Regions from separate parts of the Brachybacterium sp. GPGPB12 genome, predicted to be linked through region 1. Evidence: riboswitches for the same ligand, from Rfam matches in the RefSeq annotation. Region 1 holds a riboswitch; the other holds the start of a gene.
The links. A riboswitch is a leader RNA that binds a small molecule or an ion and turns the genes downstream of it on or off. The one in region 1 is predicted to bind FMN.
Positions count from the first base shown of each region.

Region 2: it holds a riboswitch for FMN, as region 1 does, so the genes downstream of both, ribD (bifunctional diaminohydroxyphosphoribosylaminopyrimidine deaminase/5-amino-6-(5-phosphoribosylamino)uracil reductase RibD) here and pnuC (nicotinamide riboside transporter PnuC) in region 1, are expected to answer to the same signal.

Region 1 is NZ_CP149573.1:326,088-337,573, reverse strand. It holds gene WKH84_RS01790 (hypothetical protein) at 1-254, shown strand, start outside; gene WKH84_RS01785 (hypothetical protein) at 182-1,117, shown strand; partial or broken gene WKH84_RS01780 (SLC13 family permease) at 1,129-1,461, shown strand; gene WKH84_RS01775 (DASS family sodium-coupled anion symporter) at 1,634-2,593, shown strand; gene WKH84_RS01770 (MFS transporter) at 2,476-3,915, opposite strand; gene fmt (methionyl-tRNA formyltransferase) at 4,000-4,965, shown strand; partial or broken gene WKH84_RS01760 (transcription antitermination factor NusB) at 4,962-6,630, shown strand; gene rpe (ribulose-phosphate 3-epimerase) at 6,682-7,368, shown strand; FMN riboswitch at 7,395-7,513, shown strand; gene pnuC (nicotinamide riboside transporter PnuC) at 7,604-8,311, shown strand; gene WKH84_RS01745 (phosphoribosyl-ATP diphosphatase) at 8,385-8,648, shown strand; partial or broken gene hisG (ATP phosphoribosyltransferase) at 8,724-9,584, shown strand; gene WKH84_RS01735 (PH domain-containing protein) at 9,592-10,074, shown strand; partial or broken gene WKH84_RS01730 (hypothetical protein) at 10,152-10,502, opposite strand; partial or broken gene WKH84_RS01725 (DUF3866 family protein) at 10,478-11,486, opposite strand, start outside.
Region 2 is NZ_CP149573.1:2,374,226-2,385,711, reverse strand. It holds partial or broken gene WKH84_RS13860 (DNA topoisomerase subunit B) at 106-2,042, opposite strand; gene WKH84_RS13855 (hypothetical protein) at 2,020-2,268, opposite strand; gene ribH (6,7-dimethyl-8-ribityllumazine synthase) at 2,691-3,173, opposite strand; partial or broken gene ribB (3,4-dihydroxy-2-butanone-4-phosphate synthase) at 3,170-4,601, opposite strand; gene WKH84_RS13840 (hypothetical protein) at 4,598-4,978, opposite strand; partial or broken gene WKH84_RS13835 (riboflavin synthase) at 5,038-5,235, opposite strand; partial or broken gene ribD (bifunctional diaminohydroxyphosphoribosylaminopyrimidine deaminase/5-amino-6-(5-phosphoribosylamino)uracil reductase RibD) at 5,691-6,260, opposite strand; FMN riboswitch at 6,482-6,611, opposite strand; gene WKH84_RS13825 (DciA family protein) at 6,790-7,605, opposite strand; partial or broken gene recF (DNA replication/repair protein RecF) at 7,602-8,860, opposite strand; gene dnaN (DNA polymerase III subunit beta) at 8,880-10,004, opposite strand; partial or broken gene dnaA (chromosomal replication initiator protein DnaA) at 10,492-11,486, opposite strand, start outside.

The DNA of each region.
Region 1 (11,486 bases):
TCGTCCAGGTGCCGCGCACCGGCTACGCCCCCGCGATCGCCTGCACCTTCTGCGCCACCCGCGCCCGCGCCCCGAGTGCGCGGCGCCCCTGTCGCAGCGCGGCCGGAACGGGCCCCTGCACTGCACCGTCTGCGGCCGACGGGAGGACGGCTACCGCTGCCCCGAGTGCGACCGCACCCACGTGCGCGCCATGGTCATCGGCTCCACCCGCACCGCCGAGGAGCTCCACCGCGCCTTCCCCGACGCGCCGCTGAAGGTCGCCGGCGGCGCCCACGGCCCGCTCGAGGACGAGGCCGTGCCCGAGCACGGGATCGTCGTGGCGACCCCCGGCGCCGAGCCCGCCCCGCCCGGCCGGTACAGCGCCTGCCTGCTGCTCGACGCCGACGCGATGCTGGGCCGCGCCGCCTTCGACGCCGACGTCGAGGCCGTCCGCCGCTGGCGCGGCGCCATCTCCCTGGTCCGCACCGCGGAGGAGGGCGGCGAGGTGCTCGTCGTCGGCACCTCGACCCTCCCCGCCATCCGCGACCTCGTCGCCCACCGCTCCGCGCTGTTCCTGGACCGGGTGCTGGAGGACCGGCGCGAGCTGGACCTGCCCCCGTTCCGACGTGTCGCCGAGGTGGTGGGGGAGCGGGAGGCCTGCCGCGGCTTCCTCGAGACGACCGAGCCGCCGGACGGGACCGAGGTGCTCGGCCCCGTGGACCTCGAGGGCCCCGACCAGGCCGGACGCTCCCGTGCAGTCGCGCGGATCGAGCCGCGCCGCTCCCGCGAGCTCGCCGCCGCGGCGCGCTCCGGCGTCGCGGCCCGCGGCGCCCCGCAAGGACCGCGGCTCCCTGCGCGTCCGCCTCGATCCGCCGGACGTGTTCTGAACGATCCGCTAGTGTTCTGGATCACCGCCCGCCGCCGCGACGATGCGCTGAAGGGACCCCCACCATGGCCTCGAACGCCTCCCCGACGCCCGACCACCACGCCCCGGACCCCGCCGCCGATCCCGGGGACCGCCCCTCGCAGGAGGGACGCTCGGACGTCTCCGAGGGTGAGCGCGCCCCGGCCGAGACCCACCGGACGTCGCTGGTGCGCCGCCTCGGCCTCGCCGTCGGCCTGGTCGCCGCGCTCCTGATCTACCTCGTCATGCCCGCGGACGTCCCCCATGCCGCGACGCTGACCGCCGCGACCGCGGTGCTGATGGCCGTGTGGTGGATGACCGAGGCGTCGCCGATCCCCGCGACCGCGCTGGTCCCGCTGGTGGTCTTCCCGGTGCTGAACCCCGAGGTGGGCTTCGACGACGTCGGCGCCTCCTACGGCAACAACATCATCTTCCTGTTCATGGGCGGGTTCATGCTCGCCCTGGCCATGCAGCGCTGGAACCTCCACAAGCGCATCGCGCTGGCGATCGTCGGCGCCATCGGCACCAGCCCCGCCCTGCTGATCCTCGGCTTCATGATCGCCACCGGATTCCTCTCCATGTGGGTCTCGAACACCGCTACCGCCGTGATGATGCCGCCCATCGGCGTCTCCGTGCTGGTGCTCGTGAACCGGCGCGGCTCGAGGACGCCGCCCGCAAGGGCGAGGAGCCGGGGAGGGCGTCGACCCCGACCTCGAGGCCGAGGGATCGGCCGGTACCGCCAGCTCCGCGGTGCGCTCCAGCTTCGGCGCCGCCCTGATGCTGGGCATCGCCTACGCCGCCTCGATCGGCTCCCTCGCCACCATCATCGGCACCCCGCCCAACGCCCTGCTCGCCGCCCACATGAGCCAGGAGTTCGGGGTGACGATCGGCTTCGGCCGCTGGATGGTCGTCGGCGCCCCGATCGCGGTGGTGTTCCTGCTGATCGCCTGGCTGCTGCTCACCAAGGTCATGTTCAAGCCCGAGATCTCCGAGATCCCCGGCGGTGCGGAGCTGATCCGCGAGGAGCGGCGCGGACTCGGGAGGATCTCCTCCGGCGAGGTGCGCGTGCTGTCCGTGTTCGTGCTCGCGGCGCTGAGCTGGGTGTTCATCCCTCTGATCTGGCAGATCGCCGGGGCCGACGACCCGCCCATCGGCGATGCGGGCATCGCCATGATCGTCGCGCTGCTGCTGTTCGCGCCGCCCGCCGGCGCCGCCCGCGGGGTGCGCCTGCTGGACTGGGACGCGGCGGTGAAGGCGCCCTGGGGCGTGCTGCTGCTGTTCGGCGGCGGTCTCGCGCTCAGCGCCCAGTTCAGCTCCTCGGGCCTGACCGAGTGGATCGGCGAGGTCACCGCCGGGATCGGCGGCCTGCCCGTGGTGCTGATCGTCGCGATCGTCGCCGCGGGGACCCTCTTCCTCACCGAGCTCACCTCGAACACCGCGACCGCCGCGACCTTCCTCCCGGTCGCGACCGCGGTCGCCGTCGGCATCGGCGTGGACCCGATGCCGCTGGCGATCCCGGTGGCGCTGGCCGCGACCAGCGCGTTCATCGCGCCGGTCGCGACGCCGCCGAACGCCATCGCCTACGGCTCCGGCTACGTGCGGATCCCGCAGATGGCGTCGGCCGGGCTATGGCTGAACCTGATCGGCATCGTGCTGATCTCCGCCACGACCATGACCCTCGCCGTGTGGGTGTTCTCTCTCGTGTACTGAGCCGGGGCGGGCGCGCCCGGGGCGCTGACGTCGGCGCCCCGACCCCGGACCGCGGGGCCACGGCGCCGCGTGCGGGTGCTCAGGCGCTCCCGACCGACGTGACGGGACGGTCCTCGTCGCGCAGCGCCGCCGCGGAGACGAGGCCCGCGAGCACCACCGCCGCGCCCACCGCGGCGACGACCCCGCCCCAGCCGGCCCCGGCGAGCACGAAGCCGAGCGCCCAGCCGAGCACGCTCGATCCCGCGTAGTAGGCGAGGTTGTAGAGCCCCGTCGCCTGGGACCGTGCACCGGGCACGCGCGTGCCCGCCCAGCCGCTCGCGACCGAGTGCGCGCCGAAGAAGCCCGCCGTCATCAGCACCAGGCCGAGGATCAGCACCGGCAGGGGAGCGGCGAGCGTCAGCGAGCAGGCCCAGCAACATCATCGCCATCGCGCCCAGCATCACGGGCAGGCGCCCGTGCCGGGACGCGAGCCGGCCCGCGAGCGGGGACGAGGCGGTGCCGCCCATGTAGGCGAGGAACATCAGCCCGATCAGCGAGGCGGGCGGCAGGTAGGGCGGACCGCTGAGGTGGAAGGCGAGATAGTTGTAGACCGCGACGAAGCCGCCCATCAGCAGGAAAGCGCAGGCCAGCGGCGCCAGCAGGCCCGGGTCACGCGGCAGGGGCGAGCGGCTGGCCCGCCCGTCCGCCCGGGACGGCCCCGCCCGATGCCCGCCGCGCGGCACGAAGCGCCGCTCCCGCGGGGCGAGGGCCACGAACCCCGCCGCCGCGAGCACCGCCAGCATCACCACCGCGGTCATCCCCGCCCGCCAGCCGAGCACATCGGCGACCGGAGTGGCCAGCACCCGGCCGGACAGGCCGCCCAGCGTCGTCCCCGCCACGAACCAGCCCGCCGCGACTGCGCGCGAGCGCGCATCGACCTCCTCGGAGAGATACGCCATGGCCAGGGCCGGCACCCCGCCGAGCGCCATCCCCTCCAGCAGGCGCGCGACGAGCAGCAGCGGGAAGCTCGGCGACCAGGCCGCCGCCAGGGCCAGCACCGTCGCCGCGATCACGGCGAGGATCATGGCGGGACGCCGGCCGAGGCGATCGCCGACGAAGGACCACGGCATCACCGCCAGCGCCAGCCCGGCGGTCGCGGCGGAGACCGTCAGCGCCGCCTGCTCCGGCCCGATGCCGAGATCGGCGGAGATCAGCTGCAAGATCCCCTGCGGGGAGTACAGCTGGGCGAAGCAGGCGATGCCCGCGCAGACCAGCGCCAGCCGCATCCGTCGATAGGCGGGGGAGCCGAGCGCATGGCCCGGGATCGGGTCGATCCCGCTCATCCCTCGCACCGCGCTCGCCTCATGGCCTCCACTGTAGGCACGGCCCGACAGGAGCCGCCGGTGGGACCGTAGACTCGGGCCATCATGCGTCTCCTCTTCGCCGGCACCCCCGAGGCCGCCCTCCCCTCCCTGCGCACCCTGCTCGACTCCCGCCACGAGGTGGTCGGCGTGCTCACCCGCGCCGACGCCCCCTCCGGCCGCGGGCGCAGGCTCACCCCGTCCCCGGTGAAGTCCCTCGCCCTCGAGGCCGGGGTGCCGGTGCTCACCCCGACCACGCCGCGGGATGAAGAGGTGCAGCAACAGGCGCGCGATCTCGCCCCGGACGCCGCGCCCGTGGTCGCCTACGGCAACCTCGTGCCGCCTGGGACGCTCGAGATCCCCCGCCACGGCTGGGTGAACCTCCACTTCTCCCTCCTGCCCGAGCCGCGGGGCGCCGCTCCCGCCCAGCGGGCTGTGCTCGCCGGCCGCCGCGAGACCGGGATGAGCGTGTTCCGCCTCGAGAAGGGCCTGGACACCGGCGACGTGATCGCCGCCGCCCCCACCGCCATCGGCGAGTTCGAGACCTCCGGAGAGCCGCTCGAGAGGATGGCCGACGACGGCGCCGCGCTGCTGCTCGAGGCCCTCGACGCGCTCGAGGACGGCACCGCGACCCTCACCCCGCAGGACCACGCGGCCGCGACCCACGCCGCGAAGCTCACCACCGCCGAGGCCCGGATCGACTGGACCCGTCCGGCGGACGAGGTCTCCGCGCACATCCGCGGCATGAGCCCGCGACCCGGCGCGTGGACGCTCCTGGACGGCGCCCGCACCAAGATCCTCGGCCTCGAGGCCGTCGAGGAGGCCTCGCGCGCGAGCGCCCCGTCGGCCCCCGGCGCGCTCGCGGCCACCAAGCGACAGGTGCTCGTGGGCACCGGCACCGACCCGCTCGCCATCGCGACCCTCGCCCCGGCGGGGAAGCGCCCGATGCGCGCGGCGGACTGGGCACGCGGGGCGGGGCTCGGCCCCGACGCCCGCTTCGAGGACGACCAGCAGGACGGAGCACGCGCATGAGCGAGGACCGACGCGGCGGGCGCCGCCACGACGACAGCCGGCGGGGCCGGGACGACCGGGGAGGCCGCGACGATCGCCGAGGCCGGGACGACCGGCGCGGCGACCGACGGGACGACCGCGGCAACCGACAGGACGATCGCGGCGACCGGCGCGATGACCGGGGTGGTCGGCGGGACGACCGTCGTGACCGACCCCGCGACACGCAGGGCCGCGAGCGCTCCGGCTCGCGCGGCCAGGGCGGCCCGCGCCGCGGCTGGTCCTCCTCCCGCCCCTCCGAGCGCTCCCGCGCCTCCACCCCCTCCCGCCAGGTCGCCCTCGAGGGGTCGCGCCTGGTGCGCGAGGAGGACTCCTACGCGAACCTCGTCCTGCCCCGCCTCGCCGCGCGACCACCGCGTCTCCGGCCGCGACGCCGCCTTCACCACCGAGCTGTTCTACGGCTCGCTGCGCGCCCAGGGCCGGCTCGACGCGATCATCGCCGCCTGCGTGGACCGACCGCTGGCGAAGGTCGAGCCGGCGGCGCTGGACGTGCTCCGCCTCGGCGCCTACCAGCCGCTGGACATGACCGTCGCCCCGCACGCCGCGACCTCCGAGACCGTGGCCCTGGCCCGCGCCGAGGTCGGCGCGGGAGGTGCGAGCTTCGCCAACGCCGTCTTGCGTCGGGTGGGGGAGAAGGACCTCGCCACCTGGATCGCGGAGGTCGCCCCGGACCGCGAGAAGGACCCCACCGGGCATCTCGCCGTCGTCCACTCCCACCCCCGCTGGGTGGTGCGGGCCCTGTCCGACGCCCTCGCCGGGAACGGCCGCTCCCGCGACGAGATCGATCAGTCGCTCGAGGCGCAGAACCAGGCCCCCGCGGTCTCGCTGGTGATGCGCCCGGGCCTGACCGACCTCGACGAGCTGATCGACCACGGCGCGAGCCGGGGCCGGCTCTCCGTCTTCGCCGCCGCCTGGCCCTCCGGCGACCCCGGCGGCATGGACCTGGTCAAGCAGGGCCGCGTCGCCGTCCAGGACGAGGGCTCCCAGCTCGCGGCCCTCTCCCTCGCGCTCGGCGCCGACGACCTCGTCCTCGCCGACGACGCCCACTGGCTCGACCTCTGCTCGGGCCCCGGCGGGAAGACCGCCCTGCTCGGCGGGCTCACCATCGACCACGACGCCGACCTCCTCGCCGTCGAGCCGCAGGAGCACCGCACCGAGCTGGTGGACCGCGCGGTGGCGAGCCTGCGCGAGGCCGGTCGCGAGATCACCACCCTCACCGCCGACGGCACCACCATCGGCGCCGAGCGGCCCGGGGAGTTCTCCCGCGTCCTGGCCGACGTCCCCTGCTCCGGGCTCGGGGCGCGCGCCGCCGGCCCGAGGCCCGCTGGCGCCGCACCCCCGCCGACGTCGGCCAGCTCGGCGCGATCCAGCGCGACCTGCTGACCTCCGCGCTGGATGCGACCGCGCCCGGCGGCGTCGTCGCCTATGTCACCTGCTCGCCGCACCTGGCCGAGACCCGCCTGATCGTCGCCGACGTCCTCAAGCGCCGCGACGACGTCGAGCGCCTCGACGCCCGCCCCGCCGTCCGCGCCGGCCTGCTTGCCCGCCGTGCGGGACGAGGTCGAGCTGGGCGAGGGCCCCGACGTCCAGCTGTGGCCCCACGTCCACGGCACCGACGCCATGTTCATCTGCCTCGCTGCGCAGGCTCCCCGTGCCCACCGAGGAAGGAACCCCGAGCTGATGAGCATCTCGTACTCCACCGACTCCAGCTTCATCCACCCCAGCATCCTCAACGCCGACTTCATGTCCATCGGCGCCGAGCTCGACAAGATCTCCAGCGCCGACAGCGTCCACGTCGACGTCATGGACAACCACTTCGTGCCGAACCTGACCTTCGGGCCGAGCATGGTCGAGCAGATCGTCGAGCGCGACCCCATCCCGATCGACGCGCACCTGATGATCGAGGACGCCGACACCCAGGCCCCCGTCTTCGCGGAGGCCGGCGCCTCCTCGGTGACCTTCCACCTCGAGGCCGCCCGCGCCCCCGTCAAGCTCGCCCGCGACCTGCGCCGCAAGAACGCCCAGGTCGGCGTCGCACTGCGCCCCGCCACCCCGGTCGAGCCGCTGATCGACATCATCGGCGAGTTCGACATCTTGCTGATCATGACGGTCGAGCCCGGATTCGGCGGGCAGAGCTTCCTCGAGACGATGCTCCCGAAGATCCGTCGGGCCCGCCGCGCGATCTCCGAGGCGAACCTCGAGGTCTCGATCCAGGTCGACGGCGGCGTCAGCCGCGAGACGATCGAGCGCCGCGCCGAGGCGGGCGCGAACGTCTTCGTTGCGGGCTCCGCGATCTACAAGGCCCGCGACGCCGCCGAGGAGATCTCCGCCCTGCGCGAACTGGCGGGCGCCCACGCCGCGCACTGACCTATCCTTGCTCCGTCACATCCTGTGACGTGCTCCGGGGTCGGTGAAAGTCCGAGCCGGCGGTGACAGTCCGCGACCCGCATTCTGCGGTGGAGCCGGTGGAATTCCGGCACCGACAGTACAGCCTGGATGAGAGGCGCACGTCCCGCAGGTCCCGGGACGGCGCACGCCTCCCCGAGCCCCGCAGGCAACCCTTTTCCCCCGGAGCCACTGCATCCGAGGTGAAAGGACCGACATGGACATCCTGCAGTGGCTCTTCGACGCCAAGATCGAATTCGGCGGAGGCCAGTTCCTCCTGCTCCGCGAGGTGCTCGGCAACGTCTTCGGACTGCTCAGCGCGCTCGGCGGCATGCGCCGCAAGGTCTGGGCCTGGCCCATCGGCATCCTGGGCAACGCCCTGCTGCTGACCGTCTTCCTCGGCGACGTCTTCGGCAACCCGAACTCCGTCGACCTGCTCGGCCAGGCCGGCCGACAGATCATGTTCATCGCCACCAGCGTCTACGGCTGGGTGCGCTGGCGCCAGGCGAAGCACGAGGACGGCACCGCCGTCGAGCCCGTCTGGGCCTCCTGGGGCACCCGCGCCCTGTTGCTCGTCGTGCTCGTCGGCGGCACCGCGGCGCTCACCCCGCTGTTCCGGGCGCTGGGCTCCTACGAGCCGGTCTGGGCCGACGCCTGGATCTTCATGGGCGACCTGCTGGCGACCTTCGGCATGGCCAAGGGCTGGGTCGAGTTCTGGCTGATCTGGGTCGCGGTCGACCTCGTCGGCGTGCCGCTGCTGTGGAGCGCCGGCTACTACGCGAGCGCGTTCATGTATCTCTTCTACGGCGCGTTCACCCTCACCGGCTTCTTCGTCTGGTGGCGGGTGCGCGACCGCCGCGACGCCGAGCCCGACCGGGTCACGGTCGAGACCGCGCACCTGGACCCGACGGTCCGCCGCGGCTGAGCCACGGGCGAGGCTCGTGCCCGGCAGGCGGTCTCCACCGCGGAGCACCTGCCGGGACGCGTACCCTGGCCCCGTGAAGGATTTCGAGGCACTGTTCGCCGAGCTGACCCAGAAGGCCCGCACCCGACCCGAGGGATCGGGCACCGTCGCGGAGCTCGATGCCGGCGTCCATCAGATCGGCAAGAAGATCGTCGAGGAGGCCGCCGAGGTGTGGATGGCCTGCGAGCACGAGTCCACCGACGACGCCGCCATGGAGATGAGCCAGGCGCTCTACCACCTCCAGGTCATGATGATCGCCAAGGACATCTCCCTCGAGGACGTCTACCGACATCTCTGAGCCGGCCCCGCGCCGCTCACCCCCGACTTCCCGTCCCACCCGTCTCGAGGCCGCCGCATCGGCCGAGGAGGATCCGTGCTCCGCATCGCCGTGCCCAACAAGGGCGCCCTGTCCGACCCCGCCGCCGACCTGCTCCAGGAGGCCGGCTACCGCCGCCGCGGCAACTCCAAGGAGCTGGTCGTGGTCGACGAGGACAACGGGGTGGAGCTGTTCCATCTGCGTCCCCGGGACATCGCGGTGTACGTCGGCTCCGGCACGGTCGACGTCGGCATCACCGGCCAGGACATCTTTGCTGGACTCCCGCACCCCGGCCCAGGAGATCCTCTCGCTGGGCTTCGCCCGCTCCACCTTCCGCTTCGCCGCGCCCGCCGGAACGCACAGCACCGTCGAGGAGCGCGCAGGGCTCCCGCATCGCCACCAGCTACGAGAACCTCGTGGAGGACTACCTCGCCGAGCGGGGGATCAGCGCCGAGGTGGTCCACCTCGACGGCGCGGTCGAGTCCTCGATCCGCCTCGGCGTCGCCGAGGTGATCGCGGACGTCGTCGAGACCGGCACCACGCTGCGCGAGGCAGGGCTGGAGCCCTTCGGCGAGGCGATCATGACCAGCGAGGCCGTGCTCTTCTCCCGCCCCGGCATGGAGTTGGACGACGAGGCGCGACGACGCGCTCGAGGTGCTCGAGCGGCGCATCCGCGGCGTGCTCGTCGCCCGCGAGTACGTGATGCTCGACTACGACATCCCCTCCGCACTGCTGGAGCGGGCGGTCGAGATCACCCCCGGCCTGCAGTCCCCGACCGTCTCGCCGCCGCACGGCGGGGAGTGGTCAGCCGTGCGCGCCATGGTCGACAGCCGCTCCGCGCACCGCATGATGGACGAGCTCTACGAGGCCGGCGCCCGCGCCATCCTGGTCACGGCGATCCAGGCCTGCCGCATCTGAGATCCCGATGAGCAGTGCCGCAGGGACCCCGGGCCGCGACGACGCACGCGCCGTCGAGGTGTTCCGTCCGCGGGCGGTGCGCTGGGCCGCCTACATCACCGCCGTCATCGTGATGGCCGGGATGATCGGCGGCGCGGTCATGATCACGAGCTTCCAGCTCGGCGGACGGCTCGGCTTGCTCATGATCGGTCTGCTCATCGCGCTGTTCTGCCATCTCGAGGCTTCGGTGCGGGTGGTCGCCCGTCCCGACGGGCTCGAGGTGCGCAACCTCATGCGCACCCGGACCTTCGAGTGGCCCGAGGTGCTCGGGATCAGCTTCCCGATGGGTGATCCCTGGGCTCATCTCGACCTCGCGGACGGGCGCACCCATCCGCTGCACGCCATCCAGCGCTACGACGGGGAGCGGGCGATCTCCGCCGCCCACCGCCTGCTGCACCTGGTCGAGGAGCGCGGCGAGGCCCACGGCGAGGGCGACGCCCAGCGCGGCTGACGCGGATCGCACGGCCGACATGGATCGGACGGCCGGACGGGCAGTCGTTCGACCTCAGGTACCGCATTCCTGGTACCTCACGTCGAAGAACCTCGCTGGACGGCCCCGCCGACCGCGGCGCAGGGCGCTGACGGCAAGTTGTTCGACGTCGGGTACCACTTTCCTGGTACCTCACGTCGATCAACTCCGTCGGTCGCCTGTCCCCGGCAACTCCGTCGGGCCCATGCCGGCGCCGAGGCGTCTAGCGCTTGGTGCCGCCCTTGGGCTCCTTCGGCCCCTTGGACTCGCCCTTCGTGCCGCCCGAGCCGCCGCCGGCGCCCGGACCTGCTCGGCCGCGCGGCGCCGGCGAGGGCCGCGTACTGGAAGGAGGCGTAGTCCTCGGCGAGAGTCCGTCCCATGGTGGTCATCCGCACGGGCATCTCCTCGAGCGCATCGCGCGACCCCTTGGCGTCGACCTCGGTGAGGTGGTGCGGACGCCGCGCTTCTTCGCCGGCTTCAGGATCGTGCTCTTGACCTGTTTCCGCACGGACTCATGAAAAGAGTTGTATCGGGAGTCGGAGCGGGGGAGCACCGGCAAGTGCACCGGGGCGAGCGGCGCTCGCCCGTAGGCGGTGGAGGAGTGGTGGGACAGGCCCCGGTGCCGCTCCCGCTCGTCGGCCTCGGAGACCCGCAGGGTCGCGATCGGCACGCCGCCGAGCACGGAGACCGCGTGGAGCGACTCCGCCGTCTGGACGCCGGAGAAGCCCCAGCCGGTGCCGGTGCCGAGATTGCCCGGGCCCTGGATCACGATCGCGACGTCCGCGCCGACCACGTGCCGGGCGCCCAGCGGCGCCGAGTGGACCGTGACCGCCTCGAGATCGCCACCGAACGACTGCCCGGCGCTGATCACGGCGGTGAGCAGGCCGGCCTCGCGCGACCGGGCCGCGCTCCTCGAGTAGACGGCGGGCGCGCCGCGGCATCGGTGTGCACATAGACGATCCGGACCGAGCGGCGCCGCGCCCGGATCCCGGCGACGATCGCAGGGAGGGAGGAGTGCAGGTCCGCGACCACCACCGGCATCCCGTCGATGCCGGTGGCCTCCCGGACCGTCTCGTAGTGCTCGCTGTCCGGGTCGTCGAGCGCGTCGACCATGGTCTGCATCGGCGTGTAGCGGGCCTTGACCATGTGGCCTCGCACCTCGGCGGCCTCGGGGAGCACCTCGGTGCGGGCCACGATCATGGCGTCGCCGCCGGTGCCGAGCTCGCGCCGCACGGCGTTGGTGTTCAGCGACACCTGCTCGCCGGCGCGCGGGCGCCCGGTGAGCTCCTCGTAGGCGATCGCGCTCAGCGTCCCCGCCCCGTCGTCCAGATCGATCTCGAGTCGATCCACTCCGGGCCAGGAGCTGGTCACGGCACTCACGGTGCCCCGTTCCC
Region 2 (11,486 bases), 1.9 Mb from region 1:
CGTTCGGGGTGTCGCTCATGGCGGGGAGGGCCTTTCGGGTGGGGCCGGTGGGTCGTGGGGGTCCCGGGGGCGCGCGAGAGGGATCGGCGCCGCCCCGGGGCCCGCTCAGATGTCGAGGAAGCGGACGTCCTTGGCGTTCTCCTGGATGAAGCGGCGCCGGGACTCGACGTCATCGCCCATCAGGACGGAGAAGATGGTGTCGGCGTCGGCGGCCTCGTCGACCGTGACCTGCTTGAGGGTGCGGGTGGCGGGGTCCATGGTGGTGGACTGCGGCTCCTTCCAGTCCATCTCGCCGAGGCCCTTGTAGCGCTGGATGCCGTTGTCCTTGGGGATGCGGCGCCCGGCGGACTGCCCGGCGGCGAGGCGCTCGTCGCGCTCCTCGTCGCTGAAGACGTACTCGTGAGGGGCGTTGGACCACTTCAGGCGGTACAGCGGCGGCATCGCGATGAACACGTGGCCCAGCTCGATCAGCGGCCGCATGTAGCGGAACAGCGGCGTCAGCGAGCAGGGTGCAGATGTGCTGGCCGTCGACGTCCGCGTCGGCCATCAGGATGATCTTGTGGTACCGCAGCTTGGTCGCGTCGAAGTCCTCGCCGATGCCGGTGCCGAAGGCGGTGATCAGCGAGCGGACCTCCTGGTTGTCCAGCGCCCGGTCCAGCCGCGCCTTCTCCACGTTCAGGATCTTGCCGCGGATGGGGAGGATCGCCTGGGTGCGCGGGTCGCGGCCCTGCACGGCGGAGCCGCCGGCGGAGTCACCCTCGACGATGAAGATCTCGGACTCGGCGGGGTTGCGGGAGGAGCAGTCGCGCAGCTTTGCCGGGCATGCCGCCGGTCTCCAGCGGGGACTTCCGACGGGTCGCGTCGCGGGCCTTCCGGGCCGCCTCGCGGGCCATCGCCGCGGCCTGGCCCTTCAGCACGATCGCCTTGGCCTCGTTCGGGTGGGACCCGAACCAGGCGGTGAGCTGGTCGGTCATCACCTTGACCATGAAGGTGCGGGCGATGGTGTTGCCGAGCTTGGTCTTGGTCTGCCCCTCGAACTGCGGCTCGCCGAGCTTCACGGAGATCACCGCGGTGAGGCCCTCGCGGATGTCCTCGCCGGTGAGGTTGGCGTCCTTCTCCTTCAGCAGGCCCTGGGACCGGCCGTAGCGGTTCACGATCGAGGTGAGCGAGGAGCGGAAGCCCTCTTCGTGGGTGCCGCCCTCGTGGGTGTTGATCGTGTTGGCATAGGTATGGACGGAGTCGGTGTAGGCGCCGGTCCACTGCATCGCGACCTCGACGGAGATCTTCGCGTCCGTGTCCTCGGACTCGAAGGAGATGATGTCGGGGTGGATCACCTCGGCGCGCTTGGCCGAGTTGATGAACTCGACGAAGTCCTGCAGACCGCGCTCGTAGAGGTAGGAGACCGTGCGGGGGCCGCCCGAGGTCTCGCCCTGCTCGGCCTTCTCGGCCTCGAGCTCGACGTCGACCTCCTGGTCCTCCTCGGCCTCGTCGGCGCGCTCGTCGGTCAGCGTGATGCGCAGGCCCTTGTTGAGGAAGGCCATCTGCTGGAACCGCTTGCGCGCCGTCTCGAAGTCGTAGACGGTCGTGTCGAAGATCTCGCCGTCGGCCCAGAAGGTGATGGTGGTGCCGGTCTCGTCGGTCTCCTCGCCCTTCTCCAGCGGTGCCTCGGGGACGCCGCGGGAGTAGGCCTGGCGCCAGACGTGGCCCTGGCGGCGGATCTCGACCTCCATGCGGATGGAGAGGGCGTTGACCACGGAGGAGCCGACGCCGTGCAGGCCGCCGGAGACGGCGTAGCCGCCGCCGCCGAACTTGCCGCCGGCGTGCGCGACGGTGAGCACCAGCTCCACGGCGGGCTTGTTCTCGGTGGGGTGCATGTCCACGGGGATGCCGCGGGCGTGGTCGACGACGCGCACGCCGCCGTCGGCGAGGAGGGTGACCTCGATGGTGTCGCCATGGCCGGCCATCGCCTCGTCCACGGAGTTGTCGACGATCTCCTGGACCATGTGGTGCAGGCCGCGCTCACCGGTGGAGCCGATGTACATGCCGGGACGCTTGCGGACCGCCTCGAGGCCCTCGAGGACGGTGATGTCCGAGGCCTCGTAGTGCTCGGGCGCACGGGCCGCCTTCTCGCCCGCGGTGGTCGGCGCCGGGACCGCGGGGGCCGTCGCCGCCTCGGGGGCCGGTCTTTGCGCCGCCCGCTCCCGGTGACGGGTCCGAGGTGCCCTCGGGCAGGTCCTGGTCGGGCATGGGGCGGTCGCTGTCGCTCACCTGATGTGGCTCCTCGCAGTCCGGTCGTCCCTCGGTCGGAAGGACCGAGGGTGGTCCGGCGGCACCGTGCGGCGGTGTCCCTGCGGCCCGACGCGTGCGGGATCCGCAGGAGCTTCTCGCGCACGCGCGCGAGCGGCACCCGCAGGCCTCGGCGATCGGGCCGACGGCATCGAGGTGACCGGGCCGCTTCGACCCCGGTCGACGTCGGCCGAACCGCCCTCATTCTATCGGAGAACGGGTGCTGGGCCTATTCGACGCCCCGTTCCTGTGGACGACGCGACGCTGACCCCGTCCCAGACGCTCCGTGACGGCCTCTTCAACGCGCTCCGGGAGCCTCGGATGGGGGCGGGTACGCCCGAGGGGGTCCGGAGGCGGCACAGGCGCGCCTGGGATGTCCGCTCTCGGGCGTCCCGCGACGGGGCTCAGCGGGCGGCGTCCGGGAGCCCCGCGAGCACCTCGGCGGTGGCGAGCGCCGCCGCGGCCGCCTCGTGCCCCTTGTCCTCCACGGAGCCGGGCAGGCCGGCCCGATCCCGCGCCTGCTCGTCGGAATCGCAGGTCAGGAGCCCGAAGCCGACGGGGACGCCGTGGTCGAGGGACACCCGGTTCAGCCCGTCGGTCGCCGCGGAGCAGACGTAGTCGAAGTGCGGGGTGCCGCCGCGGATGACGACGCCGAGGGCGATCACGGCCTCGTGGCCGCGGGCGAGGCGGTCCGCGACCACGGGCGACTCGAAGGAGCCGGGCACGCGCACCAGGGTGGGCCGGTCGATGCCGGCCTCGGCGCAGGCGCGCAGGGCGCCGGCGACCAGGCCGTCCATCACCTCCTCGTGCCAGGACGCGGCGACGATCGCGACGCGGGCGTCGGGGCGGGCGGTGATCTGCGGGGTGGGGGCGCCGTGGCCGCTCATCGGGTTCCTCCGTGGGTGGGTGAGGGGGTGGGGGCAGGGGTGGGTTCGGTGATGGATTCGGCGGTGGCGGCAGTGGCGAGCGCGGGAAGCCCGGTCAGGTGGTGGCCCAGCCGGTCCCGCTTGGTGGTGAGATACGCGAGGTTCTCGGGAGTGGGGTGGGCCTCGAGGTCGAGGACCCGGTGCATGCGCGTGCCGCCGGCGCGCAGGGCGTCGGCCTTCTCGGGGTTGTGGGTGAGCAGGTCGATCGTGGTGACGCCGAGGTGCTCGAGGATCCGCGGGACCGCGGCGAAGCCGCGCTCGTCCACGGGCAGTCCGAGGTCGAGGTTCGCCTCGACGGTGTCGCGGCCCGCGTCCTGCAGGGCGTAGGCGCGCGCTTCTGGACCAGGCCGATGCCGCGGCCCTCGTGCCCGCGCAGCGCCACCAGCACGCCGCGGCCGGCGGTGGAGATCCGGGCGAGGGACTCCTGCGGCTGGGGCCCGCAGTCGCAGCGCAGCGAGCCGATCACGTCACCGGTCACGCACTCGGAGTGGACGCGCGTGAGCACGGGCTCCTCCCCGGTGACGTCCCCGGCCACGAGCACCAGGTGCTCCGCCGTCCCCTCCCGCACGGCGAGGGCGCGGAAGGCGCCGTGGGCGGAGGGCGCGGCACCGCCTCGGTGACCTCGAGCGGGGTCGGATCCGGCGCGGCCATGGGACCGGCCGACGGAGCCGACGGACTGGTCGACGTGACCGACGGGCTGGCGGCCGGCGCCTCGGCGGCCTGGTCGGACTCCGTTGCCGTCACCGGCTCCTGGGCCGCTCCCGCCGCCTCACCGATCTCCCGCCGGTGCGCGGCGAGGTCCTCGATGGAGATCATGGCCAGTCCGTGCTGGTCGGCGAAGGCGCGAAGCGCTGGGCCGCGCCGCATGGTGCCGTCGTCGTGGACGAGCTCGACGATCATCCCGACCGCGGGCAGACCTGCCATCCGTGTGAGGTCCACGGCGGCCTCGGTGTGGCCGCGCCGCTCGAGCACCCCGCCGGCCTTCGCCCGCGCGGCGCGACGTGCCCGGGCCGGATCAGGTCGCTCGGGACTGCGGCGGGATCGGCGAGGACGGTGAGGGTGCGGGCCCGGTCCGCGGCGGAGATGCCGGTGGTGACCCCTCTCGGCCGCGTCGACGGTCAGGGTGTACGCGGTGCGGAAGGGGTCCGCGTTGTCGGCGACCATCAGCGGCGGCTCGAGGGCGTCGGCCCGCTCGGCGCTCATCGGCGCGCACAGCGACCCGCTCGAGTGCCGGACCGCGAAGGCGACCTGGGCGGGGGTGGCGGTCGCGGCGGCGAGGATAAGGTCCCCCTCGTTCTCGCGGTCCTCGTCGTCCACCACCACGACGGGCCGGCCGGCGGCGATCTCCGCAATCGCGGCGGGCACGGGATCCAGGCGCAGGCCGGTCATCGTCCCTGCTCCGTCCCGGTCACGGCCTCCGGGGCGCGCGCGGGCAACAGACCGGCGGTGAGCTTCTCGACGTACTTCGCGAGCACGTCGACCTCGAGGTCCACGCCCTCGCCGACGGAGCGGGCGCCGAGGGTGGTGCGCTCGAGGGTCTCGGGGATCAAGCCGATCGTGACCACGTCGCCGTCGATCGCGGCGACGGTGAGGCTGACCCCGTCCACGGCGAGGGAGCCCTTGGGCACCACGTAGCGGGCCAGCCCCTCCGGCAGGCGCAGGCGCGAGAGGGTGGTGCCGGACTGCTCGTCGCGGGAGAGGATCTCGCCGACGCCGTCCACGTGGCCCTGCACGATGTGCCCGTCCAGGCGGCCGTCGGCCCGCACGCGCGCTCGAGGTTCACGCGGTCGCCGGGGCGGAGCGTGCCGAGCGTGGTCGCGGCGAGAGTGGTGGCGATGACGTCGGCGCTCCACGTCTCCCCGACGACGGCGGTGACGGTGAGGCAGCGACCGTTGACGGCGATCGAGTCGCCGAGGGCGATGCTCTCGAGCACGCGCGGGGAGCGGATCCGCAGAGCGGCGGGGTCGGCGCCGAGGTCGAAGGCCTCGACGGTGCCGAGCTCCTCGATGATTCCGGTGAACATGGTGGTGTCCTTCCTGGTCAGGCCGGGGTGGGAGTGGTGCGGGGGCGGAGGGTGAGGCGCAGATCGGCCGCGCCGCCGGGCGTGGGCGCGGGGCGACGTCGACCAGTTCCAGGTCGAGCCGCTCGGCGAGGGTGGTGATCCCGAGGTCGGCGACGCCGGGGCGGCCGGCGCCGAGCAGAGTGGGGGCGAGGTGCACGATCAGCTCGTCGACGAGCCCGGCGCGGAGGAAGGCGGCGGCGAGGGTGGGTCCTCCCTCGAGCGGCGACGTGCCGGATCCCGCGGTCGAAGAGCGTCGCGAGCGCGGCCGACGGGTCGCGGGTGGGCAGGTGCGGCCGCCTCCCCGGCGCCCTCTGTCGCGGGGAGGTCCTCCACCTCGGAGGTGCCCACCACGACGCGCGCGGCTGGCGGGCGTGGAGGGTGCCGTCCGGCCGACGGGCCGTCAGCGTCGGGCGGTCGCTGCGGGCGGTGCCGGTGCCGACGAGGACGGCATCGCAGGTGGTGCGCGACCGGTGGACCTCCTCGCGGGCGGCGGGGCCGGTGATCCATCGGCTGGTGCCGTCGACGGCGGCGGCGCGGCCGTCGAGAGTGAGCGCGGTCTTCGCCGTGACCAGCGGCCGGGACGCGCCGAGGCCGTGCTCCCAGCCGCGGTTCAGGGCCGCGGCCGTGGCGGCGAGATCGGCGGGAACGTCGCCGACGACCTCGACCCCGGCCGCGCGCAGGCGGTCGATTCCACCCGCGGCCTGCGGGTTCGGGTCCTGCCTCGCGACGACGACGCGGGAGATCCCGGCCTCGAGGAGCGCCTGGGTGCAGGGGCCGGTGCGGCCGGTGTGGTCGCAGGGCTCGAGGGTGACCACGGCCGTCGCGCCGCGCAGAGTCGCGGCGGCTCCCGGCGCCTGCCGGGCGCGGGCGAGGGCGTCGGCCTCGGCGTGGGCGGTGCCGGCCCCGCGGTGACGGCCCTCGGCGAGGACGGTCCCGTCGGCGGCGAGGAGCACGCGACCGACGCGGGGGTTCGGGCCGAACGGCACGGCGGGGTCCGCGGCGATCTCGAGCGCGCGGCGCGCGCGGCGGTCTCCGCGGGGGTGATCCCTGGCCGGTCGCTTGGCGGGGCGTCCTGCGTGGTGCCGGGGTCCATGGCCTCTCCTCCGTCCGCTGCTCGCGATCCCGGAGGGAGAGGAAGAGACGGGACGACGTCACCGGGGGCGCCGGCCGGGCCCGGAGGGTCGGCAGGTACGCCAGGCGACGTCGACCGCGTGCGCTTCCCATCCGGACTCTCACCGTCGGTCCAGGAGTTCCACCTGGTCAGCCTCGGGCCATGGGCCCTCGGGTCGCGGACTGTCACCGCCGGCTCGGAATTTCACCGACCCCAGTGCACGCGAGCATCATCAGCTCGTCGAGAGCACACCGTAGCAGGGGCGGCCGGGAGGATGACGGCGGATGAACGCCCGATCAGGCTCCATCAACCCGCTGACCTCCTACCGCTCGTCCCTCGCAGCACGTCGATCAGGCTCCACCCACCCGCTGACCTCCTACCGCTCGTCCCTCGCAGCACGTCGCTCAGCCATACGTATCCCGGGGGCCGCGCCAGGTCACCGTCCGTCGACCCTTCTTCCAGCCGCGCTCGGCGGCGGCCGGGCCGGTGACCTTCAGCTCCGAGACGACGTGGGAGCCGACGTGCTCCTCGATGGTGGTGATCAGCTGAGGGGTGAGCATCCGCAGCCGCGCCGCCCACGCCGAGGAGGAGGCGCTGACCACGAGCACCCCGTCCTCGAAGGAGACCGGCCGGCAGTGCGTCGCGAGGCGCTCCCCGACGATCACGTCCCACTCGTCCAGCACCCGTCCGGTGCTCATCCCGGCGTTCCAGCCGAGGTTCCCCAGCACCTTCTTCAGCACCAGCTCGATGCCCTGCGGATCCCGCGGGTCCGGGCGCGAGCCGGAGTAGCCCGGCGCCCGGCCGGACCGGTCGCGCACGTCCCTGGCCTGCGTCTTCGCGGAGATCGGGAAGAGGCCGCGGTCACGGGCAGCGGCACGGGAGCGGTTGACGGTGCGGCGTGCGAGCTCGAAGGGATCCGCCGGCGCCGGCAGGTCCGGCGGATCGTAGAGCACCTGCTCCTCGCGGTCGGGATCCCCGGGGGCGACGGGCGTCCGTGCCCCGGAGCGGGACGCGACGGGCCCACCAGCCCCCTCGGCGCCCGGCCGCGCTCCACCGCGGGCCCGCTCGGCACCGTCCCCGCCGCGGGCACCACCCCGCGGGGGCGCGGCGGCCGGAGCCGTCGGCGAGGACGCCTGCTCCTCGGACGCCGCCGCCGCCCCACTCCAGGTGCCGAGCCCGTAGGGGTTGGCGATCCTCGGGCGCGGAGCACCGCCGTTCATCGCAGCCCGCCCCCGGCGCGCGGGACCGCCTCGCCGAGCGTCACGTCGACCACGTGGATCTCGCCGTCGAGGGAGGCGGGGATGTCGGTGTCGTTCGCGGTCGTGATCAGCACCTGCGAGGCGTCGGTGACGATCCGGCCGAGCCGCTCGCGGCGATGCACGTCCAGCTCGCTGAAGACGTCGTCGAGGATGAGAATCGGCTCGCCGTCGCCGAGGTCGCCCTCCTCGAGACGCAGCAGGTCGTAGCTGGCCAGGCGCAGGGCGAGCGCGAGAGACCAGGACTCGCCGTGGCTCGCGTAGCCCTTCGCGGGGAAGTCGTGCAGGCGGATCTCGAGGTCGTCGCGGTGCGGCCCGGTGAGGTTCGTGCCGCGGTCGATCTCCTCGTCGTGGCGTGCGGAGACCAGGGCGAGCAGGACGTCGTGGATCTCGCGGGTGCCGGGCGGCTCCCCGGGCGCGGCGCCGAGCTCGTCGAGCACGTCGGAGCGGTAGCGGACGTCCGCCGGGGAGGCGACCTCGCCGCGCTGGTCAGGGGGCAGGTCGAGCGCCTGCTCGGCCCCCTCGTCGGTCGAGACCCGCAGGTAGGAGTACCCCAGGTGCGGGCGCAGACGGTTCACGAGGTGGAGCCGGGCACGCAGCGGCTCGGCGCCGTGGCGGGCGAGCCGCTGGTCCCAGACCTCGAGCGTGGAGGCCGCGGACTCGGCCGGGTCCAGCCCGCCGACGCGCGCCCCGAGCCGCCCCGCCGCATCGAGCGCATCTGCTTGAGCAGGTTGCCGCGCCGCTTGAGGACCCGGTCGTAGTCGGCCTTGATCGACGCGAAGCGGGGCGCGATCTCGAACAGGAGCTCGTCGAGGAAGCGGCGCCTGCCCTCCGGATCGGCCTTGACCAGTCCCAGGTCCTCCGGGGCGAAGAGCACTGCCCGCACCTCGCCGAGCAGGTCGCGCGCCCGGGAGACGTTCTGCCCCTGGAGCCGGGCGCGGTTCGCCTTGCCGGGGGTGATCTCGAGGTCGATCTGCAGGGGCCGGCCGGCGCGTTCGAAGCTCGCACGGACGATCGCGGTGGACTCGCCGCGGTGCACGAGCGCGGCGTCGTGGGGGACGCGGTGGCTCGAGAGCGTCGCGAGGTACCACAGCGCCTCGACGATGTTGGTCTTGCCCTGCCCGTTCGGGCCCACCATGACGGTGATGCCGGGACGGACGGGCAGGCGCAGCCGCCGGTAGGAGCGGAAGTCGGTGAGTTCGAGGGCGGTCAGGTGCACGGAGGGAGCTCGCCCTCCCTCAGATCCGCATCGGCATGATGAGGTACCGGTAGGAGTTGTCGGGCTCGCCCTCGAGCGAGTCCTGCCCGGTCATCACCGAGGGCTTGATCGAGTCGGTGAAGGTCAGGCGCGCGAACTCGCTGCCGAGCGCGCCGAGGCCGTCGAGCAGGAAGCCCGAGTTGAAGCCGACGACGAGGTCCTCGCCCTCGAGCCGCGCCTCGAGCACCTCGCTGGCCTGGGCGTCGTCGCCGGCGCCGGCCTCGAGCGCGACCTGGCCCTCGGAGAACGACAGGCGCACGGGGGTGTTCCGCTCGGCGACCAGGGAGACGCGCTTGACCGCGTCGATCAGCGCGCCGGTGGAGACGACGGCGGTGATCGCGGTGGTCTCGGGGAACAGTCGTCGCACCGGCGGGTAGTCGCCGTCGACGAGGGTGGAGGTGGTGCGGCGGCCGCCGGCCTCGAAGCCGATCAGGTTCGCGGAGTCCTCGTCGGACAGCGCGATCTCGACGCCGCCGCCGGTCGCGAGCGAGCGGGCGACCTCGTGGAGGGTGCGGCCGCGGACCAGGGCGGTGAGCTCGGCACCGGGCGACGAGGGGTTCCAGGTCAGCTCGCGCGCCGCCAGGCGGTAGCGGTCGGTGGCCATCAGGGTCATGGTCTCGCCGCTGATCTCGACCTTCACACCGGTCAGCGGCGGGAGGGTGTCGTCCTTCGAGGCCGCGACGGTGACCTGCGAGATCGCCTCGGAGAACACGTCGGCCGCGACGGTGCCGGCGACCGGGGGCATGGTGGGCGGCTGCGGGTACTCCTCGACCGGGAGGGTCGCGAGGGCGAAGCGGGCGCCGCCGCAGCGGACCTGGAGCTTCGTGCCCTCGAGCGCGACGGTGACGTCCTTGTTCGGCAGGGCACGGACGATGTCCGAGAGCATGCGCCCCTGGACCAGCACCTCGCCCGGTCGCTCGATCTCCGCCTCGAGACGGATCTGGGCGCTGACCTCGTAGTCGAAGGTCGAGAGCTGCGGCTCGCCGCCCGCATCGGCGACGATGCGCACGCCCTGCAGGATCGGCATCGCCGGACGGACAGGGAGGGTGCGGGTGGCCCAGGAGACGGCGTCGCCGAGGACGCCGCGGTCGAGGTGGAACTTCACCGTTGCCACTCCTTCGCAGTGGTCGAAAGCCTGATCGTGATCGAACGGTGGACAGCGTATCGGTTCCCGGAGCCCTCCGACGACACACCGCTGCAGATCCTTGACTTCCGCCCCTGCTCCTCCGTGCTCCTCGGCCGCTGTTGCCGACCCCCGCCCTCCACATCCACGACGAGCAAGAAACTACAGACCTCATCATCACGGCTGTGGATCTCGTGGATAACCGACATCTCAGCAGGTCACAGCCGACACTGTCGACGTGGACGACTCGTCGACAATCACAGGAAGCTCGTGCACGACCTGTGCACGGATCGCCGCCGCCGTCAGATTCCTGTCATTCCTCCGTGCACATCGTCTCCTGCGCAGATGCTCGTCCTTCCACACTGTCCACAGAGTTATCCACAATTGGGGAGAACGTCGGCCTGACCTGGGATGACATTTTCCGGCGCGCTCACGCGGTCGGCTCCGTCACTGCCGTGTCGTTCCCTCGTCACTTCCGGGCCGAGGAGCTCGAGCTCTTGATCCTCGCCGTGAGCTCCGTGACCTGGTTGAAGATCGCCCGGCGCTCCTTCATCAGCTCGCTGATCTTCTTGTTCGCGTGCATGACGGTGGTGTGGTCGCGGCCGCCGAACTCCTCGCCGATGCGGATCAGCGGCATGTCCGTCAGCTCCCGGCACAGGTACATGCCGATCTGCCGCGCGGAGACGAGGCGCCGGCGCGGGCCGGTGCCCACGATCTCCTCCACCGACAGCCCGAAGTAGGTCGCGGTCTGGGCGATGATCGTCGAGGCCGTGATCTGAGCGCCGTCGTCGTGGGAGAGCAGATCCTTCAGCACGGACTCGGCGAGGGTGACGTCCATCGGCTGGCGGGAGAGGGAGTGCGCGCCTGCACGCGGATCAGCGCGCCCTCGAGCTCGCGGATGTTGGTGGCGATGTGGCTGGCGATGTACTCCAGCACGTCGTGCGGCACCTCGCCGGTGTTCTCCTGGGCGACCTTCTTGCGCAGGATCGCGATGCGGGTCTCGAGGTCCGGCGGTCGCGTCCGTCATCAGGCCCATCTCGAAGCGGGAGCGCATCCGGTCCTCGAAGCCGCCGAGCTCCTTCGGCGGCAGGTCCGAGGTGATCACGATCTGCTTGTCCGAGTTGTAGAGCGTGTTGAAGGTGTGGAAGAACGCCTCCATCGTCTCCGGTGCCCGCCGCAGGAACTGGATGTCGTCGATGAGCAGGATGTCGATGTCGCGATAGCGGCGCTGGAACTCCTGCGCCTTGCCGAACTGGCCGGACTGCACCGAGTTGATGAACTCGTTGGTGAACTCCTCGGAGTTCACATAGCGCACCACCACGTCGGGGTAGAGGCTCTGGGCGTAGTGGCCCACCGCGTGCGACAGGTGGGTCTTCCCCAGACCGGATCCGCCGTAGATGAACAGCGGGTTGTACGCCTTCGCCGGCGTCTCCGCCACGGCCGACGCGGCCGCCTGCGCGAAGC